Regions from separate parts of the Paenibacillus sp. AN1007 genome, predicted to be linked through region 2. Evidence: predicted binding sites of a transcription regulator. Region 2 holds the regulator's gene; the other holds the start of a gene.

Region 1 (3,983 bases), 180 kb from region 2:
GATCAAGCTGTTTACGCCTTCTTCGGTTGTACGTGCCGGCAATCCGAGAATACGTGCAATTTCGGCGTAACGTTCATCAGCTACAAAGTGCGAATATTTCGGGAACGATGCAAATTTCGTTGGTTTTTTCGCATTGTAACGAATAACGTGCGGCAATAAGATCGCATTGGTGCGTCCATGTGCAGTATGGTACTGACCGCCCCATTTGTGCGCCAAACTGTGGTTAATGCCCAGGAACGCGTTGGCAAAGGCCATACCGGCAATCGTCGAAGCATTATGCATTTTCTCGCGTGCCAGTTTATCACCCTGCAGCGACGATTGTTCCAGGTATTGGAACACCAGCTGGATCGCTTTAATCGCCAGACCATCTGTATAGTCATTCGCCATGACGGATACGTATGCTTCAATCGCGTGAGTCAGTACGTCCATGCCGGTATCGGCTACTGCGGTTCTTGGCAAGCTGTATACGAATTCTGGGTCAACAATCGCTACGTCTGGTGTCAATTCATAGTCAGCCAGCGGATACTTGGTATTGCCGTGCTCTTTATCCGTAATTACCGCAAACGATGTAACTTCAGAACCTGTACCTGATGTTGTTGGAATAGCTACAAATTTTGCTTTCGATCCGAGTCTTGGATATTTGTAGATCCGTTTACGAATATCCATGAATTTTTGTTTCAGGTTGTTAAAGTCGGTATCTGGGTACTCATAGAACAACCACATCGCTTTGGCAGCATCCATCGGTGATCCGCCGCCGAGCGCGATAATGCAGTCCGGCTGGAAGCGTTCCATCATTGCTTTACCGCGATCTACTGTTGTTGTTGACGGGTCAGGCTCAACTTCAGAGAAAACTTCAATCGCAACCGGTGTCTGACGTTGACGCAGATAATGCTCTACTTTTTCCACATATCCGAGTTTGACCATCATCGCATCTGTAATAATCGCTACACGGGTAATGTCCGGCATTTTGGCAAGGTATTGGGTTGCCCCTTTTTCGAAGTATACTTTGTTCGGCACTTTGAACCACTGCATATTCACGGTACGACGAGCCACCCTTTTCACGTTGATTAAGTTTACAGCCGTTACGTTAGAAGATGTTGAGTTACGTCCGTACGATCCACAACCCAGAGTCAGTGATGGCATATTCGTATTGTAGATATCTCCGATTGCACCATGTGTTGAAGGTGAGTTCACGATAATCCGTCCGGTTTGCAGGCGATCCGCAAACTGGTTGATCACTTCTTCATTGTTCGAGTGAATCACGGAGGAGTGACCCATTCCGCCAAAAGCAACCACTTCTGCTGCACGCTCAATACCATCTTTTGCGGTTTTTACTTTGTAACATGCCAGCACCGGACTCAGTTTCTCTGCGGACAATGGGAATTTGGTGCCCACACCTTCAATCTCGGCTACCAGAATTTTAGTGCCTGCCGGTACTTCAATGCCGCACATTTTGGCAATGTTCACAGCGGACTGACCTACAATGGTCGGGTTAACTGCACATTTCTCTGCGTTGATCGCACCTGCCGTCAATTTGGCGGCTTCGTCTTTGTTTACAAAGTAACAGCCATTCGTAATCATTTTCTTTTTCACTTGATCGAAGATCGGTTCTTCAATAATAACCGCTTGTTCGGAAGCACAGATCATACCATTGTCAAAAGACTTCGACAGAATCAAATCCGTTACCGCCTGGTTGATATCTGCACTTTTTTCAATAAAGCAAGGTACGTTACCCGGTCCTACGCCCAGCGCCGGTTTACCACAGCTGTATGCTGCACGCACCATGGCTGATCCGCCTGTCGCAAGGATGAGAGCCACGTCATTGTGATTCATCAGTGCGTTGGTACGATCCATGGACGGATCATCAATCCATTGGATACAGTCGGCTGGAGCGCCGTTTTTCACAGCAGCTTCAAGCAGAATTCTGGCTGCCTCGCGGCTGCATTTCTGTGCTGAAGGGTGGAAACCAAAGATAATCGGGTTACGTGTTTTAATCGCAATCAGTGCTTTAAACATCGTGGTGGATGTCGGGTTGGTTACAGGCGTGATCCCCATGATAATACCAACCGGCTCCGCAATTTTCTGGAAGCTGTCGTACTCATTGTCTTCAATAACGCCTACTGTTTTTTCGTATTTAATGCTGTTATAAACATACTCTGTAGCGAATATATTTTTAATAATTTTATCTTCATACACACCGCGTCCTGTTTCTTCTACGGCCATCTTGGCGAGCATCATATGTTTATCCAGTCCCGCAAGCGCCATAGCCTGCACAATCCGGTCAATTTGTTCCTGATCCATGGACATGAATGCTGCATGTGCTTTGTTTGCTTTGTCAATTAACGTTTGAATATACTGACCTGCTGTCGGTTCTTTTGTTGGGGCGACTTCATTCTTTACAGCCATCTCCCTCATCCTCCTAAAGGTTCGTATTGGTTTGTCTCTCTTCTTTACATCCACATCGTATCATGGGGAAAAGATATATTATGTGATTTTTTTCACAAAGTATGACAAATTTTAGTTAAGTTTTTAAGAGCCCCGCGAAAGGGACATTTCCCTTTCTATTTAAAATAGCAGCCCTTTAGCCTCATGCTTCCCCTCCAAAAGTGAATTTAATCACAATGTTTGAAATTTCGCCATTTTTAAACGCTTTCCATGCCCCTCAAACGGTAAGATTAGGTATATACTGAACTTAAAAATTGAACCACCGCAATTTGTACCGTACCTCCACACGGCCGAGATGCCCAGATCAGGATGGCACAGTTTGCGGCGAACCTCGGAAGCATCAAGCAGGTAATGATCAGCTGACCGGGGAGACAAAGGGGAGATCAACGTATGGGAGAACTAACAAATGTACTGGAAAAGCGCGGAAATACCAACTGTTTCTCGGAAGTAAATTTTAACCATCTGCTCGTCACGATGAAAGACCGTACTTACCCGGAAGGAACACATCTGTACTGGGAAGGTGACGTCTCTGACAAACTTTATTATATGAAACGGGGACGTGCCCAAATTACCAAATCAACGGACGAGGGCAAGGAACTGATTATGTATATGTACCAGACGGGAGACATGATTGGTCAGGCTGATCCGTTCTTCGGCTCCAGACACAGCTTTTCGGCGGAAGTCCTGGAGGACAGCGAGATTGGCGTACTTGAACATAAGGATCTGGAGATGCTGATTTGTCAGCATTGTGACTTTGCGATTGATTTCATGAAGTGGATGGGCATTCACCATCGTCTCACCCAAACCAAGTTTCGGGATTTGATGCTGTACGGCAAACCAGGGGCGCTCTGTTCTACCTTGATTCGGCTGTCTAATTCCTATGGCGAACTCCATGGGGATCATGTGATGATTCATAAAAAAATTACACACACTGACCTGTCCAATATGATTGGAGCTACACGTGAAAGTGTGAACCGCATGCTTAGTGATCTTCGCAAGAAAGACGCGATTGAATATGACAACGGCATGATTGTTATCAAAGATCTGAAAATGCTGCAGGGCATCTGTCACTGCGAACTGTGTCCGAATGAAATCTGCCGCATCTAAAATCTGCAGTCTGCCTTTTGCTGAGTCGAGCCGAGCTGTTCAGGCCGCTTAAAGATATGACTTGTAAAAGAATTCATGATACGTAAAGAGCCCAATAAAATGAACCATCATTGGGCTTTTCGTGCTTCCTATTATTTTTCAGGACGCATTGGACGTGTTGACAAGTTCAAGTTTTACCGCATCACGCGGACTTAATTTCATATCCAATCCGTTCTCCATTAACTCCTTCTCATTCACCTTAATCACCCAGCGCTGGTTCATCCTAGGTGTAATATTCTCCACGGCTACAACAAATTTGTTGTTTTCCGACAACCGCACAACCCCACTGGACTTCAATACGTCACGAACCGTGCACTCCTGTACATAAATACCGGCATACTGCCGATTCAGATTCGGGTTATCCGGGCCGCCACTTACTTTCAGCAGGGTTG
Region 2 (3,983 bases):
TCGGTGTTCAAGGGCAGAGGTCATTACCTGTGTCTGCGTAAATTCGAGCACAAGATTAATAAACGGGAATTTGCCACGCCTAAAGAGGACTACTTCACCGCAGCCCAAATGATTGTATGGCTCACACAGACCGAGACGGGTGATGATGAAGAATTAAACCTCAGTGCACGCGGAGGCGATTTCTGGGAGACGGTACAGAGTGAATCCGAGTCCTGTCTCGGCAGATCCTGTCCGTGGTTCCGCAAGTGCTTCTATCATCGTGCCAAACATGAAGCAGGACTTTCTGACATCGTGATTACCAATCACTCGAAGCTGTTTACTGACGTGAAGGCTGCCCATCAGCTGCTGCCCGCGTATGAAAGTCTGGTTATTGATGAGGCGCATCATCTGGAAGATGTAGCAGGTAAACATCTGGGTCTTCATATGAAGTACTTCACCCTTGTTCACACGCTGACCCGCTTGTTCAAAGACAGCCGCAACGGTCAGCTGCCGATGCTGCGTTCTCAGCTGTCCGGACATGAAAATGCGGTGCAGTGGGGTTCTATGGTGGATCAAATGTTCCCGCTTGCCGTTGAGGTTAAGGAGATGTGGGACCGTCTGAGCGACGCTTTGTTTGGCCTGCTGCCGGAACGCAGTGATGCTTCACCAGGTGAAACCGGGCAGTTCTCCCTTCGTTTGAAGGCTTCGCAGAAACCTGCGAAATGGCAGGAGCTGCAGGAACTGGAGAACCAAATCTATGTGACCCTTGGTGACTTGGTGCGCAAAGGGGATAAGCTGCTGCTTGAAGTGAAAGAGGATCAGGACGATTATCAGTCTGACAGTTTAATTACGGATATCACCGGGCTGTTAAAGGATCTGACGACATTAAAGGAGAATTTAAGATTCTTCATGCGTATGGACGATGCCAAGACGGTGTATTGGATGGAGGCCAGCGGCCAGTTCCGCAGCAAATCACTGCAGCTGTATGCTGTTCCTGTAGATGTAAGTGCACAGCTGAAAGAGATGTTTTTTGATAAAAAGAAAAGCGTTGTGCTTACGTCGGCTACGCTGTCCGTGGATAAGTCATTCCAATTCATGATTGAACAGCTTGGCCTGCAGGAAGCTTCCGACAATAACCGCCTTCTTACATCCATGCTGCCTTCACCGTTCAATTATAGGGAACAGGCCTTGTTAGTCATTCCGCGTGATTTTCCAAGTCTGAAAGGCAGTGTAGGAGATGCTCACTTTGTACAGATGCTGGTACAGTCCCTTGCCGAGACGGCGATTGCGACACAGGGACGTATGATGGTGCTGTTCACCTCATACAAAATGCTGAGACAAGTGTATGAGCCGTTGAAGGAGGCTTTATCCGGGAATGATATCTCCCTATTGGGCCAAGGCGTTGACAGCGGTAACCGTTCCAAGCTCACACGAAGATTCCAGGATGCCAAAGCGGCAGTTCTGCTGGGTACGAGCAGCTTCTGGGAAGGGGTAGATATTCCAGGTGAAGCCCTCACTTGTCTCGCAATCGTAAGGCTGCCGTTTCAGCCGCCTAACCATCCGCTTCTGGAAGCAAAGAGTGAACTGCTGCAGGAGCAGAAAAAAAATCCGTTTATGAAAATGTCTGTCCCTCAGGCCGTCATCCGGTTCAAACAGGGATTTGGCCGGTTGGTTCGGACAGGCAAGGATCGGGGGATCGTTATCGTGTATGATACGCGAGTAATTGAAGCTTATTATGGCAAGTACTTCCTGTATTCCTTACCTGGACCCAAAATGGAGCATATGCTGACAGAACAGATGGTTCCGCGTATCGCCGAATGGCTGGATCGTCCCATCGTGAATGAAAATGATTCGATTTTGTAAGCTATAGCATTGCATTGTACTTCTGCATAGCGTTAAACTCGAAAGAGACTTCGAAAAGCAGCACATCATGAACTTATAATCCCAACAATACGGGCATTCTGTATGAGGAATGATGCATATTTTGCATGTATACAGAATGCTCCATTTTTCAATATTTATTATTTTATCGTGGCAATGGTAAGGGGGAGCAGGAATGAAATCGGATAAAATTTCGGAAGCGGTAGTACGGCGTCTGCCCGTATATTTGCGTTATCTTAACGAGTTGGTTCAGCGTGAGGTGACCACAGTTTCTTCACAGGAGCTTGGACAGCGATTGGATCTGAATCCGGCCCAGATTCGCAAGGACCTGGCTTATTTTGGTGATTTTGGCCGTAAAGGAATCGGGTATGACGTTTCTTATCTGATCGAGAAGATTCGTCACATTTTGAAGATTGACCAGCAGATTAATGTGGCTCTGGTTGGAGCGGGTAATCTAGGACAAGCGTTGTCCAACTACAATGCTTACTTGAAAGACAATATGAAGATTGTTGCTATTTTTGATGCGTTCGGACCGAAGATTGGCAGTAAGATTAACAGTCTGACTGTCCAGCCGATGGAAGAGCTTGCAGCAGCGGTACAAAAAGATAACATTCGCATCGGGATTATTACGGTTCCGGATACGGAAGCTCAGAACGTCGCGGATCAGCTGATTGAATCGGGAATCGAGGCAATTCTGAATTTTGCACCAACGATTCTAAAAACACCATCACATGTTCGTATCCATCACGCTGACTTTACAACAGATCTGCTCAGTTTGGCTTATTATTTAGAAAACGGGAAGGAAGAAGAGTCTGATGACAACAACGAATAGATGGGTAATTCAAAACGGTAAATTTGCCGTAAACGAAGGCGCAAACTGGACAATAGTTCAAGGGTATATGGTCATTCAGGATGACAAGATTGTGCATATTGGTGAGACGCTGCCGGATGGAGACGAGCAACTGGCGAAAGTGGATGGAAAAGGACTTCTCTTCCTGCCGGGTCTGATCAATACGCATGGTCATGCGGCCATGTCACTGCTTCGGGGTCATGGGGACGATCTGGCACTTCAGGTATGGCTCCAGGAAAAAATGTGGCCGATGGAAGCAAAAATGACTTCGGAAGACGTTTACTGGGGCGCATCGCTTTCGGTGCTTGAAATGCTAAAAGGCGGAACAACAGCGTTCCTGGACATGTATGATCATATGGATCAGGTGGCAAGAGTGGTTGAACAGTCCGGGGCAAGAGCTGCACTGGCTCGCGGTGTGATTGGACTTTGTTCCGAAGAAGAGCAGATGCGCAAGCTGGAAGAGTCCGCAGCATTTGCGCGTGAATGGAACGGACAGGCGGATGGACGGATCACAACGGTTATCTCCCCGCACGCACCTTACACATGCCCTCCAGATTACATAGAGAAGCTTGTACAGGCCGCGCATGACCTTAACCTGCCGCTGCACACGCATATGTCAGAGACATTACGTGAAGTAGAGCAGAACGTGACAGATTACGGCCTGCGCCCTGTAGCTCACCTAGAGAAGCATGGCTTTTTCTCACGTCCATCGCTTGTAGCCCATGCGGTTCATCTGAACGATGAAGAAATTGAGATTCTGGCCCGACATGATGTGGCAGTATCGCATAATCCGGGCAGCAATCTAAAGCTTGCTTCCGGAGTAGCCCGTGTGCCTGCTATGTTGAAAGCAGGGGTTACCGTGTCTCTGGGTACAGACGGACCCGCAAGCAACAACAACCTGGATATGTTTGAGGAAATGAGACTTGCCGCACTGATTCATAAAGGTGTATCTGGCGATCCAACTGCGGTTCCTGCGGGTGAAGCACTGCTGCTTGGAACAGGTTTCGGCGCGAAGTCTATTTTCCTGAACGACACGGGTGCGCTGCGAATGGGGATGAAGGCAGATTTTATTGCGCTGAATATTGAACAGGCTCATTTTTATCCGCATACGGATCTGATCTCTCATGCGATCTATTCTGCCTCGGCTAAAGATGTGGAACATGTATGGGTAGACGGAAAACAAGTGGTGAAACATGGCGAGTGTTTGACAATGGATGAGGAGCGCATTTTGCGGGAATCTCAATTGGCCTTTGATCAGCTTCTTGCCCGTTAA

The links. The regulator Rex, encoded in region 2, represses fermentation and respiration genes when NADH is low (regulators of the CRP and FNR family bind a similar motif). The targets are predictions, from matches to a motif close to TTGTGAAATATTTCACAA.
Region 1: the regulator Rex is predicted to act here: its motif matches at 2,487-2,504, upstream of adhE (bifunctional acetaldehyde-CoA/alcohol dehydrogenase).

Annotation. Positions count from the first base shown of each region.
Region 1 covers NZ_CP159992.1:1,616,702-1,620,684, reverse strand. The annotation lists gene adhE (bifunctional acetaldehyde-CoA/alcohol dehydrogenase) at 1-2,406, opposite strand, end outside; gene ABXS70_RS07320 (Crp/Fnr family transcriptional regulator) at 2,836-3,552, shown strand; gene ABXS70_RS07315 (hypothetical protein) at 3,691-3,864, opposite strand; gene ABXS70_RS07310 (hypothetical protein) at 3,972-3,983, opposite strand, start outside.
Region 2 covers NZ_CP159992.1:1,794,006-1,797,988, forward strand. The annotation lists gene dinG (ATP-dependent DNA helicase DinG) at 1-1,842, shown strand, start outside; gene ABXS70_RS08245 (redox-sensing transcriptional repressor Rex) at 2,036-2,692, shown strand; gene ABXS70_RS08250 (amidohydrolase) at 2,676-3,983, shown strand.